Tistrella bauzanensis: one gene and its partners. The protein of the gene in region 3 interacts with the protein of the main gene of each other region in a pairwise test. Links are inferred from orthologs where the notes say so. Each region holds a gene or a part of one and is shown on either strand. Other genes may lie near its edges.

Region 1 (3,462 bases), on a different replicon or contig from region 3:
CACCGCCGCCGGCAGCACGCCCGCCACCGGTGCCAGCGCGCCATCCAGCGACAATTCACCCAGCGCCAGATGGCCGTCGAGCGCGCCGGCCGGCAGGGCACCGATGCCCAGCATCAGGGCCAACGCGATCGGCAGGTCGTAATGCGAGCCTTCCTTGACCAGCCCCGCCGGCGCCAGATTGACCAGGATCCGTTTGGGCGGCAGGGTCAGCCCCAACCGGCCCAGCGCCGCGCGCACCCGTTCACGCGCCTCGGTCACCGCCTTGTCGCCCAAGCCGACCACGGCAAAAGCCGGCAGGCCGGCCGAGATCGCCACCTGAACCTCGACCGGAACCGCCCGGATGCCGATCAACGCCACCGTGTCTACATGTGCCATCACGCGCCAGCCATTTCATGCGCGTGCAGGGCCCGCCGGCCGCTGCCGCCGGTGGGTTTCAACAAACGCCGGACGCACATCACATCGGCACGGCCGCGCGCACCAGCGGGCCGGCCGCTGCCGAAGCACTCAATCCACAACGCCTGCACGCAGGAAACTCCTCCGCCGCACGCCGTGGGCGTGTGGCGTGCTATCTGTGCGCCATACTGTTCTACCTGATCGTTAGTCGACCGCCATGATTTCGTCAATAATCATGGAGTTTAAATCAAGTCCTGCCCGACATTTACAGCTAAAGCGGGTTGTCAGACAAGCTTAAATACCTTGACGGGTAATCAACACGAATAAACTACCGATACGATAGTACTATGGTTAATTCGTTACCTAAAGAAGAAAGCCCAGTGTGAGTGAACAGGCTATACCGCGGATAGGCACGCAACGGTAGTTTTAGATTATCCGAAGAAACCTTAAATCGTGTATCCGCAGACGGATATCACGTCTCTTCATCAAAGATCGCCACGAAAGCGTAGAAGGCAAGGTAAAAATCACCATGTCTCTCCATCTTACCTTGAAAAACTATCCAAAATATCAATCGCTCCGGACCAAATTGCAGTCATAGCTGCCATGATCTGGCCGGTTCCCCCATAGTCAAATGATCCGGGAGTTGGGCTTTAACCATGATGTCATCCAACAGCAGATTATCTCGATTTGTGAAATATTATCCCGCCGGTCAGATTCCACCCTATGGATCTGTCAATGACTCCCGCGCCGCGGCACAGGCTGCGCCGATGCAGATGGCCGCAGAAACAAGATGGCCACAAAGGGCGGTCACGGAAGAAGACGGCGGGCGACGGCCGGGACTGAAAAGCCGTGGTCGTGCCCGGCTCAATCTTCAGCCAGCCACAACGCCGCCTTGACCTCTTTCAGAATAAAGGCCTGATGGGCTTCCAGTTCGGCCGGTGTCGGCGCATGGGGGCGGGGCGGGCGGGCGATGGTGCGGCGGCGGCCATCGGTCTGGCCGCTGGCCCGGCGGTCGGCGGCCAGATCGAAGCCGCGCTGACGGTCGCCCAGCAGGTGCAGATACACTTCCGCCAGAAGCTGGGCGTCGAGCAGCGCGCCATGCAGGTCGCGGCCGCTGTTGTCGACGCCGAACCGGCGGCACAGCGCGTCCAGGCTGGCCGGCGCGCCGGGAAACCGGATCCGGGCCATCTGCACGGTATCGATCGACCGGCTCATCGGGATCGGCGCGCGGCCCAGCCGGGTCAATTCGGCATTGATGAACCGCATGTCGAAACTGGCGTTATGCGCCACCAGCGGGCTGTCGCCGACGAAGTCGAGAAACCGGTCCGCCACCGCCGCGAACACCGGTTCGGGCTTCAGCCGCTCCCAGGTCAGGCCATGCACCGCCACCGCCGCCTCGGGCACGTCGCGTTCCGGGTTGATATAGACATGGAATTCGGCGCCGGTGCGGGCCTGATCCAGAATCTCCACGCAGCCGATCTCGACGATCCGGTCGCCGGTCGCCGGATCAAAACCGGTGGTCTCGGTGTCGAACGAAATCTCGCGCATCGGGCGGGTCTCCGGGTGAACTGGGTGGGTTGGGTGAAAGAGCGTGCGGAACGACTTGATCGAGGTCGGCCTGATCGGGGGGGCGGTGTCAGCCGCCCGGCCGCCGTCTGGCGCCGGATGGTGGCTGGATGCGCGGATGGTGCAGGCGCGGGCGCTGCCAATGGCTCTTCCACATCCGGTGCGGGCGGCCGGCCAGCCGGTCCAGGGCCAGGGTCAGGGCGCGAAAGGCATGGGCGCGGCCAAGCCCGGTCTGGATCACCGCATCGGCGCCGCGGCGCTTCTCGGCATCCGGCACCTGTTTGGCCAGGATGTCGCGGAATTTGGGCCGGGTCATCCCCGGCCGCGCCAGCACGCGGCGCGCCTGCACCCAGTTGGGGGCGCTCACCACCAGCACCGCATCGACCCGCCGGTTGCCGCCGCTTTCAAACAGCAGCGGAATGTCCAGCACCACCAGCGGCGCGCGCCGGCGGGCATGGGTTGCGATGAAATGGTGCTGGGCGTCGCGGACCAGCGGGTGAAGGATCCGCTCCAATGCCCGCAATTCCGCCTTGCGGCCGAAGACCCTGGCGCCCAGCGCCACCCGGTCGATGCGGCCATCGCGCACCGCCTCAGGGAAGCGCTCGGCCACAGGCCCGAAGCCGCGACCGCCGGGCGCCAGCAACTGATGAACCGTGGCGTCGGCATCGAAGACCGGCACTTTCAGCCGCCGCAGCATGGTCGAGGTGGTCGATTTTCCCATGCCGATCGATCCGGTCAGGCCGATGATCTGCATAAATCTCAGTCTCCGATCAGATCGGCCGCGACATGGCGGCGCAGGGCATCGTCGACCACCGGCCGCAGACCGAACCAGTGCTCGAAACCCGGCACCGCCTGATGCAGCAGCATGCCCAGCCCATCCACCGCCACCAGCCCGCGTGCTCGTGCGGCCACCAGCAGGGCTGTGTCCAGCGGATCATAGACGATATCCGACACCACCAGCCCGGGGCCGGCCATATCCAGCGCCATCTCAAGCGGCGGCTGGCCGGCCAGGCCCAGGCTGGTGGTGTTGACCAGGGTGCCGCAGCCGTCCAGCGCGTCCCCTCGCTGCCGCCAATCCACCACCACCAGCCGGCAGCCGGGCAGATGCGGCGCCAGATCGGCCGCCAGCGCCGCCGCCCGCGCCGCGCCGCGGTTGGCGATCCGGATCTCGGCGCATCCGGCGGTGGCGAGGGCATGGACCACCGCGCGCGCGGCACCACCCGCCCCCAGCACCAGCGCCGGCGCCGCCGCGTCACGGCCGGGGCCACCCGCTGCGAGCGCCGCGCCAAAACCATAGCCGTCGGTGTTATAGCCGGCGATGCCATGGGCGTCATCGAAGACCAGCGTGTTCACAGCCCCGATCGCGCGGGCGGCGGGATCGAGATGATCGACCATCGCCATCGCCAGTTGCTTGTGCGGCAGGGTCAGGTTCACACCGCGAAACCCCATCCGGGGCAGAGCATGCAGCACCGCCACCAGATCATCCGGGTTCACCGCCAGCGG
Region 2 (4,559 bases), on a different replicon or contig from region 3:
TCGGCGAATGGTCGCCGCGAACCGATCATGGCGCTTGGGTGCTGCATTGCCTGCATGGCGGCGTCACCACGATGATATCGGGCTGATCCAGCCCGGCCACGCCGCCGATCCCGTGATCATGGACCGGCCGGCCGGCAGCGCCGGCCGGACCCTGCTTGAGGCAGTGGAACTGGGCGACCTGCCCGGCATCGGCATGGTGATCATCGATGGCGAGATCCTGGTCGCCCCCTCACGCAACACGCCCCCCGCCGAGCGCCTGCCGGTGCTCCTCTCGCCATCGCGCCAATAACAGACGGCTCTCAGGTCTCGATCGCATCCGTCACGCCGGGCGTCAGCTTCAGCGCCGCACGCAGGGCCGGGGTGATCGACACCGGCTTGGGCAGTTCAAGCCGGACCACCTGGCGTTCGCCCTCAAGATCGATGTCGAGTTCCAGCGTGATGCGGCCGCGACCTTCCGGTTCGCGCTCGATGACCCGGCGGATCTGAGCGAGGGCGCGTTCCTCCGCCACCTGAATGGTCAGGCGTGACGACGACGATGCGGCGACGTCGTCGAGCGACCGGACATTCTGGGCGGTCAGCCGCACGGTATCGTCGCGCCATTCGCCGCTGGCCTCGATCAGCAGCGGCACGCCCGGTTCAAGCAGATCCCGGGCCTGGGACAGCACCTCCGAGAACAGCGTCACCTCGAACACCCCCGTCGGGTCCGACATCTGGGCGAAGGCGAAGCGGCTGCCCTTGGCGGAGCGGCGCTCCTGTTTGGCGATCAGGGTGCCGGCAAGCTTCAACCCCGCCGCCCCTTCCCGCTCAAGTTTCGCCGCCAGATCGCCGGCACGCACCACCCCCAGCCGGTCCATGACTTTGTCATAGGCATCCAGCGGATGGGCGGACAGATAGAAGCCCACCGCCTCCAGCTCGCGCTTCAACTGTTCCATCGGCATCCAGGGGTCGATCGCCGGCATCGGCGGTTTGGGGACTGCTTCGCCGCCCGGTCCGCCGAACAGGCTGACCTGGTTGCTTTGGCGTTCCTCCTGCGCCGCCTGCCCATAGCGCAGCACCATGTCGATGGCGTTCATCACCTGGGCACGGTTGGCGTTCAGATGATCGAAGGCGCCGGCCTTGGTCAGGCTTTCCATCATGCGCTTGTTGATCACCTTGGTGCCCAGCCGCGCCGACAGATCGAACAGATCGCCATAGGCGCCGCCCCGCCGGCGTTCCGCCACCAGTTCGGCCATCGCCTGCGGCCCCACCTGCTTCAGCGCGCCCAGCGCATACAGAATGTCGCCGCGCGGCGCCCGCGCTGTCCGGCGCACGGCGAACATGGCATCCGACTGGTTCACATCCGGCGGCACCACGCCGATCTTCAGCCGGTTCAGCTCCTGACGGAATCCGGCAAGCTTGTCGGTGTTGTGCATATCCAAGGTCATCGACGCCGCCATGAATTCCACCGGCCAGTTGGCCTTCAGATAGGCGGTCTGATAGGCGACCAGCGCATAGGCGGCGGCATGTGATTTATTAAAGCCATAGCCCGCGAACTTGGCGATCTGGTCGAAGATCAGCCCGGCCGTGTCCTTGTCGACGCCATGGTCGACCGCTCCCTTGGTGAAGCTCTCGCGCTGGGCGTCCATCTCCTCCTTGATCTTCTTGCCCATCGCGCGGCGCAGAAGATCCGCCTGTCCCAGGCTGTAGCCGGCCAGCACCTGGGCCGCCTGCATCACCTGTTCCTGATAGATCATGATCCCATAGGTTTCCTCCAGGATCGACTTCAGCAGCGGGTGCAGGTATTCGGCCTTCTCGGAGCCGTGCTTGACCGCGATATAGCGCGGGATATTGTCCATCGGACCCGGACGGTACAGCGCCACCACCGCGATGATGTCCTCGAACTTGTCGGGCCTGAGCTTGCGCAACACGTCGCGCATGCCGGAACTTTCCAGCTGGAACACGCCGACGCCCTCGCCGCGCGCCAGCATGTCGAAGCTGGGCTTGTCGTCGAGCGGCACCCGGTTGATGTCGAAATCCGGATCGACCTCGCGGATCAGCCGCTCGGCGGTGGTGATCACGGTCAGGGTTTTCAGGCCCAGGAAGTCGAACTTGATCAGCCCGGTCTGCTCGACATATTTCATCGAGAACTGGGTGACCGGCATGTCGGAGCGCGGATCGCGATAGAGCGGCACCAGTTCATCGAGCGGCCGGTCGCCGATCACCACGCCGGCGGCATGGGTGGAGGCGTGGCGATAAAGTCCTTCCAGTTTCAGCGCGATGTTGATCAGCCGCGCCACCTGCTCGTCTTCATTCCGCGCCCGCTGCAATGCCGGCTCACCGTCGATCGCCTCCTGCAAGGTGACCGGATTGGCCGGATTGTTCGGCACCAGCTTGCAGATCTTGTCGGTCTGACCGAAGGGCATACCCAGCACACGGCCGACATCGCGCAGCACCGCGCGGGCCTGAAGCTTACCGAAGGTGATGATCTGGGCGACCCGGTCGTGGCCATACAGATCACGGACATGCTGGATCACCTCGTCGCGCCGGTCCTGGCAGAAGTCGATATCGAAGTCGGGCATCGACACGCGTTCCGGATTCAGAAACCGCTCGAACAGCAGCCCGAAGCGCAGCGGGTCGAGGTCGGTGATCGTCAACGACCACGCGACCACAGACCCGGCGCCCGATCCACGGCCGGGACCGACTGGAATGCCATGGGTCTTCGACCATTGGATGAACTCGGCGACGATCAGGAAATAACCGGGGAACCCCATCTTGATGATCACGTCCAACTCATAGTCCAGCCGGTCGCGATAGGGTTTGGCTGCCGCCTCGCGTCCGGCCGCATCCAGGCCGGGGGTATAGGTATAGACGATGCTTTCCAGCCGCGCCTCCAGTCCCTCACGCGACAGGCGCCGCAACTCGTCTTCCTCGCGCGCATTCGGATCGCGGGTCGATTTGGGCAGGATCGGCTTGCGGAAGGGTGCTTTGGCGGCACAGCGCCGCGCGATGACCAGCGTGTTATCAACCGCTTCCGGCAGATCCGCGAACAGTTCCCGCATCTGCCGGGCCGATTTGAAATAATGATGGGGGGTCAGTCGGCGCCGGTTGGTGTCTTCGATATGCCGGCCCTCGGCGATGCACAGCAAGGCATCATGGGCCTCGTACATCGCCTCGGTGGTGAAGAACACGTCATTGGTGGCAACCAGCGGCAGATCCAGATCATAGGCGATATCGACCTGGCCCGGCTCGCTGTCGGCTTCCAGGGCTGGCGGGGTTTCCCCCGGCCCGCAATGGCGCATCAATTCGATATAGAACCGGCCGGGAAAGATCGTCGCCAGCCGTTCGGCCTGGGCGCGGGCCTCGTCGTCGCGACCTTCCAGCACGCGCGCGCCCACCGGCCCCGCCGGACCACCCGACAGGCAGATCAGATCGGTCGCGAATTGCGCCAGCACGTCTTCCGACACCTGCGGCGTATCGCCGGTGGGCGTCTTCATGAAGGCATGGCTGACGATCCGGCCCAGATTGTCATAGCCGGTGCCAGACTGGGCCAGCAGCACCAGCGGTTCGGGCTCGGGCCTGCGGCCGAAGCGGTCTTCGCCGGCGCTGCGGGTCAGCCGGATCACCATGCCCAGGATCGGCTGGATGCCCTCTTTCGGCAGAGTCGACGAGATTTCCATGGCGCCGAACAGATTGCCGGTATCGGTGACCGCCACCGCCGGCATCTTCTGCGCCTTGACCAGCTTGACCAGATCCTTGGTCTTCACCGCCCCTTCCGACAGCGAATAGGCGGTGTGAACGCGGAGATGGACGAAATCGGCATGCGACACGGGACCGGGCACTCCTGACGGCGGCGGGGATCGGCCCTCGAAATCTGGACCAAATCCCCGCCCGCGGCAACCTCGCCCGGCCCCGCTGATGTCGGCCCGTGTCAGCCGGCGAACACCCCCGGCCGAATATCCCGCCAGGGCTGCTGCCGTTCCAGATCATGGGCCAGTTGCAGCAGCACGTCCTCGCGCCCCATGCCCGCCGCCATCTGGATCGGCACAGGCATGGCGTCATGCATGCCGGCCGGCACGGTGATCGCTGGCAGGCCGGTCATGTTGAACGGGGCTGTGAATGGCACTGCATCGAACAGCCGGTCATACCAGCCCTGGGCGTCCAGATCCGGATCGTTCTGGTTAAGATAGCCCAGCGGCAGTGGTGTACGCTTCAGAACCGGCATCAGGATAACGTCGTACTGCGTTAGAAATGCGCCAATACTCCTGGATACCGTATTCATCACCATGAACACGTCCTCGATGTCCATGGCGGTCAGCCGGTTGCCGGCGCGGGCGCAGGCCAGGGTGACCGCCTCGACCGTATCCGGCCCCGGCTCACGGCCCATCGCGGCACTCACGCCGTTGAGGCCAACGGCCAGGAACGACATCCAGGCCGCGAAGTTCGCACGATTGAAGGCATCGACGTCGTAGTCCGGCGCCGCCTCCTCGACCATATGGCCATTCGCCTCGAACAGACGCGCCGTGCGTGACAGCGCCTCGTCGATCTGCGGTTCAACCGCCGGCGCCTTCGGCCAGTGCCGT
Region 3 (3,494 bases):
TTCCGTCGGTTCTCAGAACGGCAGATTGCCCATGCCGGGGATGCTCAGGCCGCCGGTCATCTTCTGCATCTCGTCGTTCACGAAGACCTCGACCTTCTTCTTCGCGTCATTGACGGCGGCGACGATCAGGTCTTCAAGCATCTCGACCTCTTCGGCATCGACCAGCTTGGGATCGATCTTGAGGCTGCGCAATTCAGACTTGCCGGTCATCACCGCGGTGACCATGCCGCCGCCGGACTGGCCGGAAATCTCCACCTGACCAAGCTGCTCCTGCATCTCGGCCATCTTCGACTGCATCTTCTGGGCCTGCTTCATCAACTGGCCGATATTGCGCATCGCACGGGGCTCCTGGGACATGGGGGCATGGTGGTTGGGGTGTATATAAGGCGGGGGATGGGGGTGGCGCCAGTCCCGCGCCATCCATTCGCCGCGCGCCGGGCGTAAAACGGCGGGGCGTGGCCTAGAAATCGCCGAAGCGGGCATCGTAATCTGCCCCGGCGCTGTCCTCGTCGCCGGCGCCATAAGCGTCTTCGTCGATGCCGTCGCCAAAGATTTCGGCATCCAGACGGTCGATGGCGGTGCCGCCGGCCGAGGCATCGGTGGTGGCGGTCGCGAAGATCGGCGTCACCTCTTCCAGCGTCGCACCCGGGAAGGCGCTGAACACCGCCGACACCATCGGATGCCGGCGGGCCAGCGCCATCATCCGGCGGCGGCGCATCTCGTCATACTGCACCAGAGTGGGGGTGGCGCGGGCGGCGGCGACCAGGGCCGGGTCGCCCATCACCGCGGCATTGCGCACCGTCCAGGGCGCATCGTCGATCCGACCCAGAACATCCTGCAACTTCTGGGCAAGCCCGCTGTCGGCGCCGGGCTCGAAGGCCAGCACCAGCCGGCGTTCGGCGGCGGTGACGCTGATCTCGGCGATATGGGCCATGCCGCGCAACTCGGGCACGATCCGGATCTCGCGATGCCGGCGCAGCAGATCGATGATCTCGCGCCAGCGGTCGAGCCGGTCACGCACCACATCATCCAGCAGGGGGGCGGTATCGGCCTCGGGCGGGGCCTCGGCCCTGGGCGCCGGGCCGGGGGCTGGCCGGGGCACTGGCTGCGGTTCTGCCGTCGGGGCGGCCGGTTCTACCTTTGTGGCAGGCTTCGGCGCTGGTGCGGGCATCGGCACGGCAGGGGCAGACGGCGCCGGTGGACGTGCCACCGGTTGCACGACATCCGGATGAGAGACGGCTGGCAGAGGGGCGGGCGTCAGAGGGGCGGGCGGCCGGGGGGCAATCGGCCGGGGGGCGGCAGCGGGGGTCGGCGGCACGGCCGCGGGCGGGGTGGTCGGGCGCCGGTCTGGCGCCGCCGGGGTCGGCGCATGCGCCCCGGCGGCCGGGCTAGGGCGGGGCGGTGGCCCGCCCTCGGCCTTCATCCGGTCGAGCATCCGGGCAAGCTCGGCCGGGTCGGGCAGGTCGGCGGCATGGGCCAGGCGGATGACCACCATCTCGGCGGCCGCCTGCGGCACCGGCGCCATGCGGACCTCGCTCAACCCCTTCATCAGCATCTGCCAGGCGCGGCCCAGATGGGCCATGCCGACCCGGCCGGCGATGCGGGTGGCGGCGCCGCGTTCCGATGCGGTCAGCACCGGCCCACGGCCGCCGGTGCCGGCCAGCTTCACCCGGGTCATCAGATGAACCAGGGCCAGCATGTCTTCGACGATCACCGCCGGATCGGCGCCGGCGCGGGCCTGATCCTCCATGATGTCGAGTGCCGCCGCGATGTCGCCACCAAGGGTGCGGTCGAGAAGGTCGATCACGACCGCCCGGTCGGCCAGCCCCAGCATGTCGCGGACCTGGACCTCGGTGACGGCGCCGGCGCCATGGGCGATCGCCTGATCGAGCAGCGACAGCCCGTCGCGCACCGAGCCATCGGCCGCGCGCGCGATCAGCGCCAGGGCGGCCTCGTCGATCCCGGCGCCCTCGATGCCGGCGATGCGGGCGAAATGGGCGGTCAGCACCTCGGGCTCGACCCGCTTCAGGTCGAAGCGCTGGCAGCGCGACAGCACGGTGACCGGCACCTTGCGCAACTCGGTGGTGGCGAAGATGAATTTCACATGCGGCGGCGGTTCCTCAAGCGTCTTCAACAGCGCGTTGAACGCGCTGGTCGACAGCATGTGAACCTCGTCGATGATATAGATCTTGAAGCGCGCACCGACCGGGCGGTAGCGCACGCCCTCGATGATCTCGCGGATGTCGTTGACGCCGGTGCGGCTGGCGGCGTCCATCTCCAGCACGTCGACATGGCGGTCTTCCACGATCAGCCGGCAGGTCTCGCACACGCCGCAAGGTGCTGGCGTGGGGCCGCCGGTGCCGTCGGGCCCGGTGCAGTTCAGCGCGCGCGCGATGATCCGCGCGGTCGAGGTCTTGCCGACACCGCGGACACCGGTGAGCAGAAAGGCATGGGCCAGGCGGCCGGTCTCGATCGCATTGGTCAGGGTGCGGACCAGGGCGTCCTGGCCGATCAACTCGGCGAAGGTGCGGGGGCGGTATTTGCGGGCGAGCACCCGGTATTCGGCGCCGCCTGCCTGTGCGTGGACTGCGCCTGCATCCGGTGCCGTGGCGCCACCGGCCGCGATGGCGGCTGGGGCTGGCTCTGCGGCACTGTCGGATGCGGTCATGCCGGGTTCCGGTCGCGTCTCTGGCTGGCGGGCCTTGGCCCGCGACGAGATGAAGAGGTGGGCGAGATGAAGAGGTGGAAGACTGGACAGCGACCCGGATCGCGAACTCGTTACGGCTGCTGCCTTCCGGCCCTGACCGGTTTGGCGAGGCTCTCCGCCCGCGCCAGCCTTCCGGGGTGCACTATGGGGATCGTGTCCCGGCTTTGCAAGCCCGCTATGCGGCCGATGCCGCGCGGGGACAGTGGCGCGGCCGCGTGCTATCGTCCCGGACATTGCCGCCAAGAGCCCTGAATACGACGCTGCGTTCCGAGGTCCAGACCATGTATGACCCCTATGATCCCGATCGCCCGAACGTCCTGGCCGGCCTGCGCATCGACCGCGCCGGCCGCCATCGCCGCGACGATGCCTGGCTGTCCGCCCGTCAGACGGCGCCTGAGGCCCGCACCGTGCTGATCTGGCGCGACCAGACCGTGGTGGTGCCGATGGGGGGCGGTGCCGTCGTCGCGTTGCTGGCCGATCTGGCCGGGCTGATGCAGGTGGCGCACGATCTGCTGGACGATCCGCCGGTCTATCTGGGCGATGTGGATGGCCGGCCGCTGTTCGCGGTGGACATCACCCGGGTCGAGGATCTGGCCGGGCTGCTTGGCGGATTGCGGTTGGATGATCCGGCGATGGACATCGCCGCCGCGGCACCGGTGGATCTGCGGCAGGCGGCATCGACCCTCGACGATCAGCAGGCGGCGCTGGTCGCCTATGGCCGGGCGATGGCGCATTGGCACCGCCGGCACCGGTTCTGCGGCGTGTGCGGGGCGCCGACCGAGGCGCG

The links. The genes of interacting proteins can lie anywhere in the genome.
Region 1: the proteins of IEW15_RS21340 (region 3) and dnaQ interact in binary tests that used the Escherichia coli proteins (3 or more experiments, as listed by UniProt). The link is inferred for Tistrella bauzanensis from one-to-one orthologs.
Region 2: the proteins of IEW15_RS21340 (region 3) and dnaE interact in binary tests that used the Escherichia coli proteins (3 or more experiments, as listed by UniProt). The link is inferred for Tistrella bauzanensis from one-to-one orthologs.

The regions. Positions count from the first base shown.
Region 1 is NZ_BMDZ01000035.1:27,434-30,895, reverse strand. The notes cover bases 100-3,034. They hold dnaQ (DNA polymerase III subunit epsilon), read right to left. Parts: upstream 1,942-3,034; coding sequence 1,258-1,941; downstream 100-1,257. Other genes in these bases: IEW15_RS14735 (shikimate dehydrogenase), read right to left, coding at 2,719-3,034; coaE (dephospho-CoA kinase), read right to left, coding at 2,030-2,713; IEW15_RS14750 (YifB family Mg chelatase-like AAA ATPase), read right to left, coding at 100-375. Outside these bases: more of IEW15_RS14750, read right to left, coding at 1-99; more of IEW15_RS14735, read right to left, coding at 3,035-3,462. UniProt on the Escherichia coli protein: DNA polymerase III is a complex, multichain enzyme responsible for most of the replicative synthesis in bacteria. The epsilon subunit contain the editing function and is a proofreading 3'-5' exonuclease.
Region 2 is NZ_BMDZ01000007.1:47,643-52,201, forward strand. What follows is about bases 100-4,131. They hold dnaE (DNA polymerase III subunit alpha), read right to left. Parts: upstream 3,807-4,131; coding sequence 300-3,806; downstream 100-299. Other genes in these bases: IEW15_RS04910 (amidase), read right to left, coding at 3,908-4,131. Also shown: more of IEW15_RS04910, read right to left, coding at 4,132-4,559. UniProt on the Escherichia coli protein: DNA polymerase III is a complex, multichain enzyme responsible for most of the replicative synthesis in bacteria. This DNA polymerase also exhibits 3' to 5' exonuclease activity. The alpha chain is the DNA polymerase catalytic subunit.
Region 3 is NZ_BMDZ01000071.1:20,357-23,850, reverse strand. Bases 65-3,031 are described here. They hold IEW15_RS21340 (DNA polymerase III subunit gamma/tau), read right to left. Parts: upstream 2,669-3,031; coding sequence 461-2,668; downstream 65-460. Other genes in these bases: nudC (NAD(+) diphosphatase), read left to right, coding at 2,989-3,031; IEW15_RS21345 (YbaB/EbfC family nucleoid-associated protein), read right to left, coding at 65-336. In the rest of the region: more of IEW15_RS21345, read right to left, coding at 13-64; more of nudC, read left to right, coding at 3,032-3,494. UniProt on the Escherichia coli protein: Part of the beta sliding clamp loading complex, which hydrolyzes ATP to load the beta clamp onto primed DNA to form the DNA replication pre-initiation complex.